Regions from separate parts of the Alteromonas sp. McT4-15 genome, predicted to be linked through region 1. Evidence: predicted binding sites of a transcription regulator. Region 1 holds the regulator's gene; the other holds the start of a gene.
What was found. The regulator FNR, encoded in region 1, switches genes on or off when oxygen is low (the NO sensors DNR and NnrR bind a similar motif). The targets are predictions, from matches to a motif close to TTGATCTAGATCAA.
Positions count from the first base shown of each region.

Region 2: a site for FNR is predicted at 2,118-2,131, ahead of LHL20_RS10435 (acetate kinase). Genes of this name have one in related genera too.

Region 1 is NZ_JAJALG010000044.1:15,394-19,858, reverse strand. Features, by position in the region: gene LHL20_RS19065 (patatin-like phospholipase family protein) at 1-560, opposite strand, end outside; gene ttcA (tRNA 2-thiocytidine(32) synthetase TtcA) at 561-1,514, opposite strand; gene uspE (universal stress protein UspE) at 1,661-2,584, opposite strand; gene fnr (fumarate/nitrate reduction transcriptional regulator Fnr) at 2,755-3,495, opposite strand; gene LHL20_RS19045 (sulfite exporter TauE/SafE family protein) at 3,547-4,206, opposite strand; gene ccoS (cbb3-type cytochrome oxidase assembly protein CcoS) at 4,193-4,465, opposite strand, start outside.
Region 2 is NZ_JAJALG010000011.1:82,570-87,034, reverse strand. Features, by position in the region: gene pta (phosphate acetyltransferase) at 1-853, opposite strand, end outside; gene LHL20_RS10435 (acetate kinase) at 907-2,088, opposite strand; gene LHL20_RS10430 (diguanylate cyclase) at 2,203-2,397, shown strand; gene LHL20_RS10425 (Hsp20 family protein) at 2,569-3,012, shown strand; gene LHL20_RS10420 (DUF3224 domain-containing protein) at 3,143-3,529, opposite strand; gene LHL20_RS10415 (NUDIX domain-containing protein) at 3,606-4,145, opposite strand; gene LHL20_RS10410 (methyl-accepting chemotaxis protein) at 4,218-4,465, opposite strand, start outside.

The DNA of each region.
Region 1 (4,465 bases):
TCAATCATTAACGGACGAAAATCTGCATTGAGGTTTACCGCAATTACAAAATCCGCACCTAACTGTCGGCACAGATTAACAGGAACTGGATTCACAACCGCGCCGTCAACAAGCCAGCGATCGCCATGCGCAACGGGCGCAAACAGGGCGGGAATTGCACATGAAGCCTGAATTGTGTCGCCAATAGGACCAGAGTTAAACACGACTTCGCGGCCCGAATACAAATCGGTTGCTACTGCTGCGAAAGGTTTTAGCATATCTTCGTAGTTTTCAACACAAAACTCGTTAGACAGCTTATCAAACACCTTTTGGCCGCTGGCAATTCCACCACGTCGAAGACCTACACCCATTAGCGCCAGCACTTGCCAGTCGCTTAGCGAGCACGCCCATTCTTGTAACTCATCCAATTTTCCACTTGCGTAGGCAGCACCGACGTATGCGCCGATAGAGCACCCTGCAACGACATCTATCTTAACACCGAGTTTTTCCAGTGCTTTTATAATACCGATATGGGTCCAGCCTCTTGCTGCACCAGCACCTAACGCAAGTCCTATTTTCATTTATCGCGGTTCCATTATATTGACTACTTCGATAGTGTTGTCACTATCTAGTGCGCTCTCATCTGCACTTGTATTAAAAGAGGGTTGATCAAAACCGATATCGCCATCTTCTACCGGGCCATCTTGCGTAGTAATTGATTTAAAATCGTATAAATTGCTGTCTACCAAGTGTGAAGGTGCCACGTTTTGTAGCGCCCTGAACATAGATTCGATACGACCTGGAAAGCGACGATTCCAATCTTGCAACATGGCTTTAATATTCTGGCGCTGTAGGTTCTCTTGTGAACCGCATAGGTTACACGGAATGATAGGAAACTCTGCTGCCTGAGAATATTTTTCGATATCTTTTTCAGTGCAATAGGCTAGTGGGCGAATAACAATGTGTTCACCGTTGTCGCTAACAAGCTTTGGTGGCATCGATTTTAGTTTACCGCCATGAAACATATTTAAAAAGAAGGTTTCTAGCATGTCATCACGGTGATGGCCAAGTGCAATTTTAGTTGCTCCTAATTCTTTCGCAGTGCGATACAAAATACCGCGACGCAAACGAGAGCAAAGTGAGCAGGTTGTTTTACCTTCAGGAATTTTATCTTTAACAATTGAATAGGTGTCTTCTTCGACGATTTTGTAATCGACACCAATGCTATCTAGATACTCAGGCAAAATATGCTCCGGGAAACCGGGCTGTTTCTGGTCTAGGTTTACGGCAACAATATCAAAGTGAATAGGCGCAATCTTCTTTAAGAATAAAAGAATGTCGAGCATGGTGTAACTGTCTTTACCGCCTGATAGGCACACCATTACCTTGTCATTATTTTCAATCATTCCAAAATCGCCAATGGCTTTACCCACATTTCGGCGAAGGCGTTTTTGAAGTTTGTTGAAGTTGTACTTTTGCTTACTTTGCGTCGCATTTAGAGGCGCCGCATCAGCACCATTTGTGCCTAGACTCATAATTAACTAGCTTGGTTTGTAATAAAAAGCACATTATACAATAAAGCACCTTTTCGAAACCATGCCTGCGCACGTTAATTTATTCGCTATTGTTCGTTCAGAGTTCTTGTTCGTTCAAAATAATGACATCCTACTTTGCACAGCACTTAGTTTGCCAACGGTGATACAAAACCGTCGGGCTTGAGTGCCAACACATCGCAGTTCAGTTCATCGATAACATGTTCTGCAGTATTACCAATCAAAGCGGCTGAAATGCCAACTCTGCCAACTGTGCCGATGATAACGAGTTCTGCGTCAATGTCTTTTGCAACCATGGGGATAACCTTTTCTGGCAATCCTTCTTTAACTACGCATTTATTATCAGGTACACCATATTTAAGTGCATGGGCGCGCATTTCATTCTGGTGGTGTTGCTTAACCGCATCATGATAAGTGTCAGGGTCGAACTCAGGGACTTCAATAGCAATATTTAGCGGTGTAGAAGGGTAGCTGTTAACAAGATTGACATTCCCTTTTAAAAGCGACGCATAGTCGTTGGCAATAACGGTAATTTTATCATTGAGCGCAGCATGTTCGTCGTCTTCAGTACCTACGTTTACAGCAGCAATAATTTCGCCACCTTCTGGCCAATCGTGCTCTTTTACCAATAATACTGGACGAGGGCATTTACGCATCAGGTGCCAGTCTGTGGGCGTAAATATAACGGATGCCAAGTCATCATGTTTCTTAGTTGCTTTAACCACTAAATCGATTTGATTGTCCAAGGCATAATGAATAATTGATTCATAGGCGCGATTATTCCACTCAACAACAATATCAGTTTCTCCATAGCCTTGCTTGTGAAGCTCTCCTGATAGCCATTTGGCGTGTTCGTTAGTGACGGCGTCGCGCATTGACTCTCTTTCATCAGGGCTAAGCATAGTGGTCATGTCATAAGAGAGATCGTATACCACCATCATGGCTGTTACTGAAGCGCCCAATTTTGACGCTAATTCGTAGGCCCTGCTTAAGGCAGGTTGGTTGTCTCGCTCGGCATCAACAACAGCAAGGATGCGTTTGTACTCAATCATAACTACCCCTTATAAACAAAAGCTTAGTATTTAGTTTTATAAATAAGTTGGACGCTTAAGGTAAGTGTAAACGACAATACTAAAAACGTTAGTTGTTTTAGATCAATAAATAAAAAAGGCGCTTTCAAAGCGCCAATCTTAATCTTGTTATCAGTTGTTGATTAGGGTTCCTAACCGTTACACACAACGCTGGGACCGTTAAGCGCTTCTAGTTTTGTACTAAGTCGATCAAAATCTAAAATAGTAATAAGCTTGCCATCTACCTTGATAATACCGTCTTTTTGGAAGCGACTTAACAGGCGACTTATCGTTTCGATAGTCAAACCTAAATAGTTACCTATTTCATTACGTGTCATCGTTAAGTGAAACTCTCTGTGTGAAAAACCACGTTCTTCAAAACGTTGAGACAAATGCGAGATGAAATATAAGAGACGTTCTTGGGCTGTGCGTTTATTTAACAGCATAATCATATCGTGATCTTGCTTAATTTCCGCACTCATGAAGCTCATAATCTGGTGACGAAGTTTTGGAAATTGTACTGACATTTCATCTAACGTTTCGTAGGGAAGTTCGCACACCATTGCAGTTTCAAGAGCCTGCGTGTAGCTTTGATGCTGATTTTCACGTAGTGCATCAAAGCCTATGATATCGCCAGGAAAGTGAAAACCTGTTATCTGCTCTTCACCTTCTTTGTTTGTAACAAAAGACTTAAATGAGCCTGTGCGAACAGCAAAGAGTGAACGAAAGGTATCGCCAGTTTGGATAAGCGTATCGCCCTTATGGAGTGGTTTTTTACGCTCAATAATGTCATCAAGAGACTCAATTTCTGTCTTATTCAATGCCACTGGTAGACATAAATGACTGAAACTGCAGTTTTGACAATGTATAGAGAATTGGCTTCCTTTGCTCATAAATACTAACTCACAAATTACAGGGTTTACTTTGTTATGATACCGCAAGATTTAGGCGATTGCGCGATAAATCAGATAAACAGCATATATAGCCATTATGCTCGCGATCCCTTGTCTAACCAATATGTTTTTAAATCCTGAGATCAACCATTGGCTACCCAAGCTTGTCGCAATCAGTGTAGGCAATGTGCCTAACCCAAAGAAGAACATAATTGCGCTACCTTGCAAGGCACTGCCAGAAGCCAATGACCATGTTAATGTCGAATACACTAACCCGCACGGTAACCATCCCCAAATAAAGCCGTAGGGAAAGGCGCTCAGCGGCGTCCTAAATGGTAAAAAACGTTTAGAGTAAGGCTGTATTTTTTTAAATATTCCGTTGCCCAACCGTTCTAGTTTGGTTAAGCCGGTATACCACTGCCCGAGATAGCATGCCAATAGCAGTAGCATGATGCCGCTAATCAGTGAAAGTGCATAATTCGCGAGGGGAATATAATCAGCGGCAATTTTTCCAAAAAAACCAGTTATACCGCCTGCGATGGTATAACTCACAATGCGCCCAATATTATAAGTCAGTGTATAGGGGAAGGGGGAAATGCCTTTGGGGGTAACCATTCGTAGTGCGGTTACAATACCCCCACACATTCCTACACAGTGAACGCCGCCTGCGAGGCCAATAAGAAAGGCAGAAAAGTAATTAATGCCTTCCATGAGTCTCGTTTTCAGGTTGATTGACTGATGTTTTCGCTGTGTTCGTGTGTTTAGATAAGTGAGTTAATTCTTCTTTTTCTTGCAGTTTCTTACGTTGTTCTGCAAGTTGTTTTTCCTCTGGCGACAGATCATCATCAAACAAAATACTGTAGCCTTGACGATCGAGGTCTTCAAACTGATTGGACTTTACAGCCCAAAAGAAAATAACGATAGCGACGGCCACGATAATGATGGCGATGGGTATAAGGACGTAAATAAT
Region 2 (4,465 bases), on a different contig from region 1:
CATCGCCGCGATCACCAGACATCACAAGTAATGCGCCAGGCTTTAGAGTGTGCGTCATATTGTGAATTTCACGGGCACAAAAGGTCACACTACTCAAGCGACGAATAGCCAAGTCACCTTCATTTAACAGTGTGGCATTTAAGTGCTTTGCAACATCAGTTGCACGAGGCGAAACAAGATCTGCACTCCAGTCAATCGTGCCTAGTAAACTCAACCCTTTCTTAAAAATGGGAAGTTCGCGAAGTGCCTGTGTGCGTGATTCATCATGCTCAGGCGCCTCTATAGCACCAATGTCGGCTCTAAGTCGCCCATGTTCATCAAACGGCGCATTAACCTTGTTGAAAATACATCCCACCACTTTTTGACTTTTGTGGCCGCCATAAGTGTCGACTACAATTTCAAGACGATGATTAAGATCGGTTACCGAGTCGTTACCCGGCACTGCAACAAAGACAATATCAGCGTCAAGCGCGCGGCTTATTTCCAAATTCAGGCGCTCAGCATAGGGGTGATGTCGTGTAGTAACCAACCCTTCTATAACAGTGACAGCTTCTTGCTCAGAGTTATCTTCAAAGCGTTCAATAATTTCTTCAAGTAATTCGTCAGTATTATCGTTACTGATCATGCGCTCTACATAGTCTAGCGAGAAGGGAGTAATCGGCGATACGCTAGCGTGGTGCGCGATAATAGCAGTGGAACGCTCTTCCCCATTGTCGCCTTTTCTTGGCTGCGCAACAGGTTTAAAAAAGTTTAGTTTAATACCTTGCTCTTCGATAGCACGAACAAGACCCATGCTGACAGTAGTAAGACCGACACTGGTTCCTACTGGGATCAACATAATTCGGCGAGACATAGCGACTCCTGTGCGTGCCGTTAGTATATAACGGCAGTTTCTCTTGATAAAAGTTAAGCGAACTCAGCCGCTTCGGCGGCAATAACCCACTCTTCGTTAGTGGGCACTACAAAAACTGATGTAGTAGATGAAGACGTGGAGATTTCTCCCCCTTTTCCAAATCGCGCCTCAAGGTTCTTTTGTTCATCAACTGTGATACCAAAATGTTTAAAATAGCCCATAGTGGTTTCGCGAATAAGTGATGAGTTTTCACCGATGCCACCCGTAAACACAATGGCGTCTAAACTTGGAACACTGACCATATAGCCAGAGATATATTTAGCAAGGCGATAACAAAAAATCTCAATTGCTAGCTGCGCACCTTCATGGCCTTTAAGCGCCTCATCTTCCAACGTTCTGCAATCATTGCTAAGCGCTGAAATGCCAAGCAATCCAGACTGCTTGTTGAGTAGGTCATTAATTTCGTCAGCCGTTTTGCCAAGCTTTTTCTGTAACGTACCCGGTAATGAAGGGTCGAGGTCGCCACAACGCGTGCCCATAACTAGCCCTTCAAGCGGCGTAAACCCAAGACTAGTATCAACCGCTTCACCCTGCTCAATAGCAGATACACTGCATCCGTTGCCCAAGTGAGCGCTGATGATACTGGTTTGTGAGACAGGCTTATTGAGCAAACCAGCAGTGCTATCTAGAATAAATTTGTGGCTGGTGCCATGGAATCCATAGCGCCTAATGCCATGTTCTTTATACAATTCAATTGGTAGTGCATAAATAAACGCTTTTTGCGGCATACTTTGAAAAAAAGACGTGTCAAATCCTGCAACATGCGGCAAGTCTGGATAAGCCATTTGGGCTGTGACTATGCCTTTTAGGTTGGCCATATTGTGCAGTGGCGCCATACTGGCATAGGCTTCAATGGCCGAAAGAACGTCTTCATTCACCAAGGCTGCTTGTTTGAATTTTTCACCACCGTGAACCACGCGATGTCCAATTGCAATAGGCTTCACACCGGTTTTTGCAATGATCTCTTGAATAGCATTAAGTGCTTCTGTGTGGCCCGCTTTTTCACCTAGGCGCTGTTTTGATTTTTCACCATTAAGCTTGTATGACAAACTCGCGTCACTGTTGCCTAGACTTTCCGCAATACCAGATAACCCTGCTACACCAGTATCAGCATCTATAATGGCAAACTTCACCGATGAGCTGCCGCAATTTAATACAATAACTTCTTTTTTCATTTGGCTTTTTTAGTAAAATTGTTGAGATATCGAGTCAGATCAAATTGTAGCATTTATAATCAGCAGCGTTGGTTAACGTTATGCTAAATATTCTATAAAAATTATCGCATACGCTTGTTTTTGCAAAGGTCTTTGACTTTTTTGCAAACGCGTAAAGATAGCCGTGAGCGACTTCGAATTACTGCCAGTTTTGGTGTTGCTACTCTAGACAACGCACTTTCATTTGAGCACACAGTTAACAATGCTGACAAAGCACTTTATGCTGCAAAAGAAAGTGGCCGAAATAAAGTCGAAGTAAAAAGGCGATGAAATTCAATACCATAAAAAAATTTAGATTTTTTTTGCTTTTTAAGCATTGAAAAGAAATCAACCAATCCTATATATAATTTGTCGGCGCTGAAAGGTCAGGTCGACAACACCGCCGCCGCGAAGTCGGGGCACATTAATTTAAACATATTGCTTAATTTTGAGGATATGACTATGCGTACTATCGATCTATCTCCACTTTACCGTTCTTTTATTGGTTCAGACCACCTAGCGTCACTTATTGATGCAGCATCTCGCGCTGAGAAACAAAGTACTTATCCGCCGTACAACATCGAACTGTTAGGCGATGACAAGTATCGGGTGACTATGGCAATCGCTGGCTTTAGTAAAGATGACGTTTCTATTCAAGTTGAAGAAAACACGCTTACTATAACTGGTACCAAAAAAGCGGAAGAGAAAGAAAATAAAGAGCGTAAGTTCTTACACAAAGGTATTTCTGAGCGTAATTTTGAACGCAAATTCCAACTGGGCGATCACGTAAAAGTGCTTGCAGCAGACATGGAAAATGGCCTTTTACATATCGATATGGAGCGAGTCATACCTGAAGCCAAGAAACCTCGTCAAATCGAAATTGGCTCTCGCTTACTTGAGAACTAATACGTAAAAATTCTTGGTTTGTTTCCCAACTTTTTAGCGGCGCCGTATGGCGCCGTTTTTTTATTTGGGGATTCTTTTCTTAGAAAGTTTCTTGCTAAGCATTAGCGTAAAACGCAAAGGTTAATACGCCCTAGTCTATAAAAATCGTGTAATTGGCTTTACCCGCTTCAGACGATTGAAAGTGCCCGTGAATTTCTTTCCCCGCTAGCTCTCCGGTAGCCGAGGATGCTATTGCATTAAATTCGCTGCTTGCAACGCCACCTGTAAATTTACCACTGTGCACTAAAGTCACCGTTCCACGTAAACCATTTATCACACCGACAAACGATTCGAAGCCAGTAAACCTAGCTTCTGCTGGAGACTGATAACTCATAAGAAATTCGATGTCTGCCTCGCCTGCCATATCACCAGAGTAGGCCTGACTAATGGAAGCATGTGAAGTTTTAACTCCTTCACATTTTTCTGAAAGTGTCTCTTCTTCCCAACGCGTGATTAAGAATTGTCCTTTACATTCCATTACTTAAATCCTGAATTTTTTGCCATGCTAACCTGCTTCGCAAAAAAATCAAAGTGCGGAAATTGTAACAGGCTGTTCAGATAAGTCCTTTTAGCGTGGCAAGTCCGAAGGCATTACACGTACTGGCATCTTTGATTTCGCCAGTGAGGATTTTTTCTCGTAACTCATTTAGTGCCAGGGGGACGATACGTAAATCTTCTTCCTCGACGTCAAGCTTCTGCTCGCCCTGACTCAGCCCTTTAGCAACATAGATATGATATCCCTGATTGCAAAAACCATAGGCCAGATACTGGAAACCCACGTAAATCATTTGTGTCGCCGAAAGGCCGGTTTCTTCCTTAAGTTCCCCAGCAGCAAGCTCTGCGGGGTCGGCATCAGGATTTGCCTCCCATGCGCCTTGGGGGAACTCAAGTTGACGCTCACCAATGGTATAACGATACTGTTCAACCATATACACAACATCATTTTCTATTGGCAAGATAATCGCAAAATCAGGCTTTTCTACTACACCATAAATACCTTCATTTCCGCTTTTGCGGCGAATTTTGTCTTCCCGCACCCTAAGCCATTTGTTTTGATACACCACTTTTGAATCTAGTGTTTCTATATCAGCCATCGTTTTTCGTATTCTTCTTTTAGACAATAAATTAGCGCGATATTGCGAAATCAAGTTTATCTACAATAACGACTAATCGGCTTTAAATCCATCGATGGTATGCTGTAATAGCTGATTGTTGGCTTGCATTTCACCTGACAAATTTGAAAGATTTTGCGCAATATCCACTTCGTGCCTTGCGGCTTCTTCCACTGTCACCAGTTCTTTAGCAATCTCTTCTGTCGTGACAGACTGCTGTTCAGCGGCGGATGACATATTGTTCGCCATATCCTCTACATTACCAGCAGCCTCTTTTACTTGCTCGGCTGTTTTGCGCCCTT